One region of the Rhodopseudomonas julia genome, then DNA from elsewhere that is predicted to be linked to it. Evidence: predicted binding sites of a transcription regulator. Region 1 holds the regulator's gene; the other holds the start of a gene.
What was found. Region 1 encodes HrcA, which represses chaperone genes, less so after heat shock. Its sites were predicted from a motif close to GTTAGCACTCNCNNNNNGNGAGTGCTAAC; they were not measured.
Positions count from the first base shown of each region.

Region 2: the regulator HrcA is predicted to act here: its motif matches at 1,938-1,966, upstream of groES (co-chaperone GroES).

Region 1 is NZ_JAUSUK010000001.1:1,284,447-1,289,750, reverse strand. Features, by position in the region: gene dnaK (molecular chaperone DnaK) at 1-266, opposite strand, end outside; gene J2R99_RS05960 (alpha-ketoglutarate-dependent dioxygenase AlkB) at 557-1,168, shown strand; gene pyrE (orotate phosphoribosyltransferase) at 1,187-1,750, opposite strand; gene grpE (nucleotide exchange factor GrpE) at 1,960-2,634, opposite strand; gene hrcA (heat-inducible transcriptional repressor HrcA) at 2,742-3,803, opposite strand; gene rph (ribonuclease PH) at 3,935-4,648, shown strand; gene rdgB (RdgB/HAM1 family non-canonical purine NTP pyrophosphatase) at 4,648-5,298, shown strand.
Region 2 is NZ_JAUSUK010000001.1:746,279-751,582, forward strand. Features, by position in the region: gene J2R99_RS03520 (SDR family NAD(P)-dependent oxidoreductase) at 1-581, shown strand, start outside; gene J2R99_RS03525 (DUF427 domain-containing protein) at 555-953, opposite strand; gene wrbA (NAD(P)H:quinone oxidoreductase) at 1,118-1,717, opposite strand; gene groES (co-chaperone GroES) at 2,025-2,336, shown strand; gene groL (chaperonin GroEL) at 2,390-4,036, shown strand; gene J2R99_RS03545 (hypothetical protein) at 4,156-4,539, opposite strand; gene hisG (ATP phosphoribosyltransferase) at 4,604-5,304, opposite strand, start outside.

The DNA.
Region 1 (5,304 bases):
ACGAGCTTCTGGTCTTTGGCAACCGTCGGGTCGTCAAAGCGCCGGCCGATCAGGCGCTTGACGGCAAAGACGGTGCGCTGCGGGTTGGTTACGGCCTGCCGCTTCGCAGGCTGCCCAACGAGGCGCTCGTCCTCCTCCGTGAAAGCCACCATGGACGGCGTGGTGCGCGCGCCCTCTGAATTCTCGATGACTTTGGGATTCTTGCCGTCCATGACGGCGATGCACGAATTCGTCGTGCCGAGGTCAATGCCGATGACTTTCGCCATGTTCAATCACTCCTTTGTCGGCAGGCCGGCCGGACCCCTTCTGGCATCCGCACGAGGCAAAACGCCTTCACCAGCCCCCGTGGTCTGACGTTCGAAAAACCCTTCGCGCTGGCTCTCCGCCGCGCGTTGACGGTCATATAAGAAGGGGGTTTCTGAGCCGCAAGTAAGAAGGGGCCAGAGGTTGCGCAAGCCGAGGGCCCGTCCGAGATAATGTTGAAGCCGCTGCCGCAGCTCCCCACGCTCGCAGGCAAGCGTCTGAAAACGCTGAAAGTCTGAGCTGAAAGATCGGTATGAACAATCTTGAAGGCTTCAAGCTGGCGCCAGGTTTCCTTGAGCGGCGCGCGCAGGAGCAGCTCGTCGAAGATCTTCGTGCGCTTCTCAAAGAGGCGCCTTTCTACACCCCCGTCATGCCGCGCTCCGGCAAGCCTTTCTCGGTGCGCATGACGAATTGCGGGACGCTCGGCTGGGTGTCCGACCGTGACGGCTATCGCTACCAGCCGACACATCCCGAGACCGGACGGCCATGGCCGCCGATCCCACAGGTTCTCCTGGCCGCATGGGGCGAACTCGGCGGCTATTCGAAGCCGCCGGAAGCCTGCCTGATCAATTTCTACGCGTCCGGAACGCGCATGGGCCTGCATCAGGACCGCGACGAGGAAGATTTCGCAGCACCCGTCGTGTCGCTGTCGCTCGGCGACGAGGCGGTGTTCCGCATCGGCGGACAGAGCCGCAAGGATCCGACCCGCTCGCTGCGCCTCAAATCTGGCGATGCGCTGGTTCTGGGCGGCGAGGCACGTCTCGCCTTCCACGGTGTCGACCGGATCATCGCCGGCACCTCGACGCTCTTGCCGAAGGGCGGGCGGATCAATCTGACGCTGCGGCGGGTGACGAAGGGCGAATAGGCGTGCCCGCGTGGGCGGCTATGCCAGATCCTTGCCGAAATCGCTTTTGCGGAAGAGGGCGTGGAGCGTGATGCTGGCCTCACGGAAGGTATCTTCCGCACCTTCCTGGCGATCGACGAGCGTCAAAACATGCTCCACCTTGGCGCCGGCCTCGCGCAGGATCGAAATCGCCTGCATGGCCGATCCTCCGGTGGTGGTGACGTCTTCGACGACGAGAAGAGACTGGCCGGCAAGGCTTTCGCCTTCCTTCAGCCCCTCGATCTGGCTCTGCGTGCCGTGACCCTTCGCTTCCTTGCGCACGAAGATCGCCTTCACCGGCGTGCCGACGACTGCGCTCATCGCCGCAGTCGCCGAGACGAGCGGCACGGCACCCATGGCGAGCCCGCCGACATAGGCGAGCTTCAATTCGTGTGCTTTTGCCGCGACGGCCGCACCGATGAGGCGTGCGCCTTCCGGATCGAGCATCGTCGGTTTCAGGTTGAAATAGATCGTGCTCTTGCGCCCCGAGACGAGCGTGAACTCGCCACCCTGGCGGAAGGAGCGTTCCTTGATGATGGAAAAAAGTGTTGCTTGATCGTCCATGTCGCTTCCGTCTCCCGAAAGGCAGGAAAGCCAGCAAAGCCGGCGACGGGTCAAGCCTCCAGCGTGCCGGGCAAGGATTTGTGCAGGCCTTTCGGCAAGCGACGCGCTTAAGCCTGGCCTGCGCCGTCAGGCTTCACACAAACGGCGTCATGCAAAAAGCGCCCCCTCATGCGAGGAGGCGCGTCGGTCGAATCGGGTGATCAGGGCGCTTATTGCGCCTCGGGCTTCGGTGCCGGATTAGCGGCCTTGTCCGGGGTCGGACCGCCTTTGGCAACGCCGACGAGGGCCGCACGCAGGATGCGGTCGCCGATCATATAGCCTTCCTGGGCAACCTGAACGATGGTGCCGGCCGGCACGCTCGGATCCGGGACCTCGAACATCGCCTGATGCCGATGCGGATCGAACCGCTCGCCCATCGCCGGAATTATCACGACCTCGTGGCGCTCCAGAATGCGGTCGAGCTCACGCGCCGTCATCTGCACGCCTTCGAGCAGCGCCTTCAGCTCCGGATCTTCCGTGCCCCAGGCGTTTTCGTCGACCGCACCCAGCGCGCGGCGCAGATTGTCGCCGATCTGCAGCATGTCGGTCGCGAATTTGGTCATCGCATAGCGGCGCGCGTCCTGGACGTCTCGGGCCGCACGGCGGCGAAGGTTTTCCGCCTCTGCGGCGGCCCGCAAAAGCCGGTCCGTGAGGTCCGCCTTCTCCGCTTCCAGCCGGGCGATCAGCTCTTCCACACTCTCTTGTGCGGCAGCGTCCTCGGCGGCCTGCGCGGCGGCGTCCGCCTCTGCCGCATCCATAGCAAATTCGGCGCCAGCGCCAAGCGTCGGCTCGTTGTCCTGTCTCGGCGCTTCGTTGGTTTCGGTGTTACGCTTTTCGGTATCCATCGCGAAGCTTCGATCTCTCGTAGGTGATCTCAAGTCGAGCGGCATATCAGGGCTCGCACGGGGAAAATCAACCCGCCGGCCCGCAACCTATGTGTAATCACACATTCTCAGCGGCGGATGAGCTGTGTCATCAGCTGCGCCGTGTAATCGACGACGGGAATGACGCGGGCATAATTCAGTCGCGTCGGGCCGATCACGCCGAGCACGCCCACGACGCGCTCCCCGCTATCGCGAAAAGGCGCCACGACGAGCGACGAGCCGGAAAGCGAGAAAAGCTTGTTCTCCGAGCCGATGAAGATGCGCACCCCTTCGCCTTCTTCGGTCAGGTTCAGGAGCTGGATGATGTCCGTCTTGGTTTCCAGATCGTCGAAGAGGATACGGATGCGCTCAAGATCCTCGATCGCCCTAAGATCGGTCAAAAGCTTGGATCGGCCGCGCACGATGAGGGTGGCGGGCTCCTGCGCCGGGCCCGACCATTGGGCCAGCCCTTCCGAAATGATCGTCTCCGACAAGGCATCGATGGCCTGTCGGCGCTCTTCGCGCTTGCGCTCGAGCTCGGCGCGTGCTTCCGCCAGTGTCCGCCCGCGGATATGGGCGTTGAGATAGTTGGACGCTTCCGTCAGAGCTGAGGTCGGCAGACCACGCGGCACGTTAACGACGCGGTTTTCTACCGTGCCGTCATCGGCAACGAGCACGACGAGTGCACGATCTTGTTCGATGCGCACGAATTCGATGTGTTTGAGCCGCAGATCCTGTTTGGCTGCAACCACCACTCCGGCGCCTTCCGACAGGCCCGACAAGGTCTGGCTCGCCTCCGTCAGGAGCGATTCGACGCTCTTCTCGCCGTCGCCGGTGCGCACCTGCTTTTCGATCGCCTGCCGCTCGCCGTCGCTGAGGCCGCCGACCTCCAGGAAAGAATCGATGAAAAACCTGAGGCCCATTTCCGTGGGCATGCGTCCCGCGCTCGTATGCGGCGCGAAAACCAGCCCCATGGCTTCCAGGTCCGACATGACATTGCGCACGGAAGCCGGCGACAAGGCCGTTGACAGGAGGCGGCTGATGTTGCGCGAGCCGACGGGCTCGCCGCGTTCGAGGTAGCTTTCGACGATGCGTCGAAAGATCTCCCGCGAACGGTCGTCCAAAGCTGTCAGCATTTCCGATTTCATCATGGGATGTTCCCCGGTGCCGAGGGCACCTTTGATGCCTCATATTGCTTCGTCGAGGGCATCACGCAAGGCACTCGCCTTGCCGTCGGCGGATGGAATGCGTAACAGGGCGAACATTCTTGAAGGAGGATTTCATGCGCCCATCGCGACGGGCCGCCGAGGAGATGCGCGCCGTCTCGCTTGAGCGCCGGGTTTCGAAATATGCGGAAGGATCGTGTCTCGTACGCTTCGGCGATACGCAGGTGATGTGTCTGGCAAGTGTCGCCGAGCAGGTGCCGCCCTGGCTGCGCGGCGGTGGCCGCGGCTGGGTGACGGCCGAATATGGCATGCTGCCGCGCTCGACCGGCGATCGCATGCGCCGCGAGGCGAGCCAGGGCAAGCAGGGCGGTCGCACCATGGAGATCCAGCGCCTGATCGGCCGCTCATTGCGCGCGGTCGTCGATCTGAAGGCTCTCGGAGAGCGCCAAATCACCGTCGATTGCGACGTCATCCAGGCCGATGGCGGGACCCGCACCGCGGCGATCACAGGCGCCTGGGTGGCGCTGCACGACGCGCTTGAATGGATGCGCGCCCGCGACATCGTCAAGGCTCCGGTCCTCACCGATCATGTGGCCGCGGTCTCATGCGGCATCTATCGCGGAGAGCCGGTGCTCGATCTCGATTACGCCGAAGATTCCGACGCGGAGACCGATGCGAATTTCGTCATCACCGGCAGCGGCAATCTCGTCGAAGTGCAGGCGACGGCGGAAGGCAAGCCTTTCAGCGAGGAAGAGCTGATGGCCCTTATGGGCCTGGCGCGCAAAGGTATCGGCCGTCTCGTTGATCTCCAGAAGATGGCGGTCGAGTGATGCTGAAAATGGCCTTGGATCCCGGACCCCTCGTCGTTGCGAGCCACAATCCCGGCAAAGTGGCGGAGATCCGAGAGCTGCTCGACCCGTTCGGCTTCACGGTTCATTCCGCGGCTGATCTCGGTCTGATCGAGCCGGAGGAAACCGGCTCGACCTTCGCCGAAAACGCGATTTTGAAAGCGTGCACCGCCTGCGAGGCCGCGGGTTTGCCGGCGCTTGCCGACGATTCCGGCCTCACGGTCGATGCTTTGAATGGCGATCCCGGCATCTATTCCGCCCGCTGGGCGGGGCCGGACAAGGACTTTGCCCAGGCGATGCGCAACATCGAGGAAAAGCTCCAGATGCAGGGGGCGGTGACGCCCGAGGCACGGCGCGGCGCCTTCGTCTGCGTCCTGGCGCTCGCCCTGCCTGACGGCGTGGTGGAGAGCTTTGAAGGAAAAGTCGCTGGCACGCTGGTATGGCCGCCGCGCGGTGAACATGGCTTCGGCTACGATCCGATGTTTCAGCCGGAGGGCCATGAGCGCACCTTCGGCGAGATGAGCGCTGAAGAAAAACACGGCTGGAAGCCCGGTGAACGCGATCCTCTTTCGCATCGCGCGCGTGCGTTTGAAGCGTTCGCGGTCGCCTGCCTCGGCCTCGACAAAGGCTGACACCGC
Region 2 (5,304 bases), 540 kb from region 1:
AAGCCAACCAGGCGCTCGCGAACGAACTGGGCGGGCGCGCCTATCGCTGCGATGTCGCCGAAGAAGACCAGGTGGCGGATCTCTTCCAGGCGGTGGAGCGAGATCTTAAAGCCCCTGATTTCGTGCTTTTCAATCCGAGCTATCGCAGCAAAGGGCCGCTCGTTGAGCTCAAGCCTCATGATGTGGAAACGTCCCTGAAGGTCACCGCCTATGGCGGCTTTCTCGTCGCGCAACAGGCGGCCAAGCGGATGATCGAGGCCGGCGGCGGCGCCATTTTCTTCACCGGCGCCTCGGCGAGCGTAAAGGGCTTTGCCCAGTCGGCACCGTTTGCCATGGGCAAATTCGCCCTCAGAGGCCTTGCGCAATCCATCGCCCGCGAATTGCATCCGAAAAACATCCATGTGGCGCATTTCATCATCGACGGCGCCATCCGCGCGCCGGGGCGCAGCGAAGCCGACGACAAGCCGCAATCGCTGCTCGATCCGGATTCGATTGCCCGCTCCTATCTCGGCGTCCTCGACCAGGAGCGCTCCGCGTGGAGCTTCGAGGTGGAGCTACGGCCCTGGCTTGAGAGCTTCTGAATCGGCGTCGCCCGACGGGAGATCGCTCATCTCGATTTCGACCTTCTTGGGATCGAACGACAGACAATGTGCAATGCGCGAGATGGCGGGATAGGGATTTTCGTAAGACCAGGCGATATCCGGCACGAACGTTTTGTCCCTCATGAGCGAATAATAGCTCGCAGCGCCCTTGTGCGGACAAGTCGTGATCTTGTCGGAACGCTGCATATGCGCCATGCGGACATTATGACGCGGAATATAGATGACGTCCGGCCGCCCCGCTTCAGAAACGATGACTGCACGCGACGAACGCGCAAGCAGGAGATCACCGAGACGAACCGTGACAAGGCCGGAATTGACGCTGAAGCTGATCGGATGCTCTTTGTGCGGCATCGGTATTCCCCCGAGCCGGGCTCGTAATCCTTTCAGTCATACAAATTCAAGTAGAATCTTATCTAATTCAGCGCCAGGCAGAAAAGGAAGCAGGCGGTGAACCCGTCACCGCCTGCCGGAAGTCTTTCGCACAGAGGCGCGGCCCTAAGGCTCGCGCCAGCCCGTCAGGCGCAGAGCTTGGCCGCGACCTCGGCCACATGACGGCCTTGGAAGCGCGCCCCTTCGAGCTCGTTGGCACTCGGTTGACGCGAGCCGTCGGCGGCGGAGAGCGTCGAGGCGCCGTAAGGCGAGCCGCCGGTAATCTCGTCCATCTTCGTCAGGCCCTGGAACGAATAAGGCAGGCCGACGATGACGAAGCCCTGGTGCAGCAACATCACCTGCGTGGACGTGATGGTCGTCTCCTGGCCGCCATGCTGGGTGCCCGTGGAGGTGAAGACGGCGCCCACCTTCCCGACGAGCGCGCCCGACGCCCACAAGGAGCCGGTCTGGTCCCAGAAATTCTTCATCTGCGAACACATGACACCATAACGGGTCGGCGTGCCGACGATGACCGCATCGTAGTCGGCGAGTTCGCCCGGCTCTGCGATGGGATATGGCTGATCCAGAAGATAGCCGGATTTTTCGGCAATCTCCTGCGGCACGAGCTCGGGCACACGCTTGACGGTCACGTCGCCGCCGGCACTCGTGGCGCCTTCGGCAACAGCCTCGGCCATCTGCATCACGTGGCCCCAGCTCGAATAATAAAGCACGAGAATCTTCGCCATAACTCAATCTCCGTTTGGCAATTTCACGGTAGGCCCCTAACTAGGGGGCGGCGTTCCTTTCGCCAGACGCATTTTCCGGCGCGCATGGCGCCATTGCGTCGGACGAGACTCGGCCCCGCGTCCGCCCCGGATGCGCGCTGGTTTTGAGGCGAAGAGCTTTCACGCTTCGATGCGCTCTCACCAGTTGACAACGCCGAGACCAGCACCTATCTCCCGCTCGCTTAGCACTCACTCGTAGAGAGTGCTAACAACAGCAAATCCCCTCATTGGGCGCAGCGCGCCCGCATAAAGGACGCGAGGAAGAAACATGAAGTTCCGCCCTCTGCATGACCGTGTTGTGGTCCGCCGGCTTGAGTCTGAAGAAAAGACCAAGGGTGGCATCATCATTCCGGACACCGCCAAGGAAAAGCCGCAGGAAGGCGAAGTCATCGCCGTCGGCCCTGGCGCGCGTGACGATAACGGCCAGGTGCAGGCCCTCGACGTGAAGGTCGGCGACCGGATCCTGTTCGGTAAGTGGTCCGGCACGGAAGTCAAAATCGATGGCGAAGATCTCCTCATCATGAAGGAGTCCGACATTATGGGCGTCATCGACAGCGAGAGTGTGGCGCAGGCGGCCTAATCGCCGATCGCGCTTTCTAATTTCCCGCAATTCAACAAACAGAGGTTCGCAATATGGCAGCCAAGGACGTGAAATTCTCCGCTGATGCGCGTGAGAAAATGCTGCGTGGCGTCGATATTCTCGCCAACGCCGTGCGCGTAACGCTCGGCCCGAAGGGCCGCAATGTAGTGATCGAGAAGTCGTTCGGCGCTCCGCGCATCACCAAGGACGGCGTTACCGTCGCCAAGGAAATCGAGCTTGATGACAAGTTCGAGAACATGGGCGCGCAGATGGTGCGCGAAGTCGCTTCGAAGACGAACGACATCGCCGGTGACGGCACCACGACCGCGACCGTTCTCGCCCAGTCCATCGTCAAGGAAGGCGCCAAGTCGGTTGCCGCCGGCATGAACCCGATGGACCTGAAGCGCGGCATCGACATGGCCGTCGCCGCGGTCATCAAGGATCTCGAGAGCCGCTCCAAGACGATCGACACGTCTGAGGAAGTCGCTCAGGTCGGCACGATCTCGGCCAATGGCGACAAGGAAGTCGGCCAGATGATCGCCGAGGCGATGCAGAAAGTCGGCAACGAGGGCGTCATCACGGTCGAAGAGGCGAAGAGCCTCGAGACCGAGCTCGAAGTCGTCGAAGGCATGCAGTTCGACCGCGGCTATCTCTCGCCGTACTTCATCACCAACCCCGAGAAGATGGTCACCGAGCTCGAGGATCCGTACATCCTCCTGCACGAGAAGAAGCTCTCGAACCTGCAGGCGATGCTGCCGGTCCTCGAAGCCGTGGTTCAGTCTTCCCGCCCGCTCTTGATCATCGCGGAAGACGTCGAAGGCGAGGCTCTTGCCACGCTCGTCGTCAACAAGCTGCGCGGCGGCCTCAAGGTCGCAGCCGTCAAGGCGCCTGGCTTCGGCGATCGCCGCAAGGCCATGCTGCAGGACATCGCGACGCTCACGGGCGGCACGGTCATCTCTGAAGATCTCGGCATCAAGCTTGAGAACATCACCCTCAACGAGCTCGGCACCGCCAAGAAGGTGACGATCACGAAGGAAGAGACCACCCTCGTCGACGGTGCTGGCGACAAGGCCGACATCGAAGCTCGCGTTGGCCAGATCAAGGCGCAGATCGAGGAGACCACCTCCGATTACGATCGTGAGAAGCTGCAGGAGCGCCTGGCGAAGCTCGCCGGCGGTGTTGCGGTCATCCGCGTCGGCGGTGCGACCGAGACCGAGGTGAAGGAGAAGAAGGATCGCGTCGACGACGCCCTCAACGCCACCCGTGCGGCGGTTGAAGAAGGCATCGTTCCGGGCGGCGGCGTCGCTCTCCTGCACGCCAAGCAGGCCGTCGGCGGCCTCAGCTCCGACAATCCGGACGTCCAGGCCGGCATCAAGATCATCCTCAAGGCTCTTGAGGCTCCGATCCGCCAGATCGCCTCGAACGCCGGTGTCGATGCTTCTGTGGTCGTTGGCCGCATTCTCGACAAGGGTGAGGCCGATTGGGGCTTCGATGCCCAGATGGAAGAGTACAAGAACCTCGTCCAGGCCGGCATCATCGACCCGACCAAGGTCGTCCGCACCGCTCTTCAGGACGCGGCGTCGATCGGCGGCCTCCTGGTCACCACCGAGGCCATGATCGCCGAGCTTCCGAAGAAGGAAGGCGCTGCTCCGGCCATGCCGGGCGGTGGCATGGGCGGCATGGGCGGCATGGACTTCTAAGGTCCACGCCCCTCGCTTTTCGGAAAGGGCGGCTTCGGCCGCCCTTTCTTTTTGCCTGAAACAAAGCGGTCGTTTCGCACTTGGCCTTGCAGCGGAAGGCGCCCGCCAAAAACGTCGGCTCAAAGCCCCGGGCGCAAGCTCACATCTGAGGGAAGCGGATCGCGCGCCGACGCCGGAACTTGCCCGCGCAGCGCTTCTTCTGGCACCCGCCGGCGTTCTTCGGCATCGTCGCCCGAGCGGCCAGGCTTGGCGACGACCGCGCGCGGAAGAGAGACGGGCACGTCGATGTTCGGCCGAGGCCTGTCAGATGCCCCGGGAAAGCTCCTGGTCGCCGCATCGATCTTGCGAAAAATCTCCACGGCGTCGGATTTGAATAAGACATAAAGGCCGGAGATCAGGCCGAGGGAACAGGCGATGGCAATCGCTCCCATCACGCTCCCCTGCAGCGCTACGGCACGCGTGCGTCTGTCATCGGCTTCGGCGGCTTCGGCCTTGGCAGCCATGATCGCGGGCCCGCAATCCGAGAATGGATCCGAGAATTCCTAAAGAGGATGCGTTCCGAAAGGGTTACTGGCTTCCGGCGGTCTCGGCGACAGGATCGCGGTCGAGTTCTTCGGCGACGGCATCGACCAGTTTTTCGGCCACGCGACGCGTCGCATCCGACCAGGACGCGCGACGGGACATGACGAGGCACGCCTCCGAGCGCAGGATGACGCCGTCGTCCAAGATCTTCAGATGGTTCGCCTTCAAGGTCGATCCGGTCGAGGTGATGTCGACGATGACATCCGCCATGCCGCCGGCGGGCGCGCCTTCGGTGGCCCCGAGGCTTTCAACGATCCGGTAGAGCGCAATGCCGTGGCTTTCCAGAAAGCGCTGCGTCAGGTTCCAGTATTTGGTGGCGATGCGCAGCCGCCTTCCGTGGCGCTGCAGGAAGCCCGCCGCGACATCGTCGAGATCTTCCATCGTGGCGACGTCGATCCACAATTCCGGCACGGCGATGACGACATCCGCATGGCCGAAGCCGAGCGGCAGAATGCGGCCGATCTTCTCCGGCCAGGCCGGCACCGTCTCCTGAATGAGATCGAGCCCGGTAACGCCGACATGAACGCGGCCAAGGCCGAGCTCACGTGAAATTTCGGATGCGGACAGAAAGGCGATCTCGATTTCCGGACAGCCTTCCACCTCGCCGCGGTAACGCCGCGCCCCGCCGATGCGCGCGACCTTGTAGCCGGCGGCCGCCAGACGCCGCTCCGTCTCCTCCATCAGCC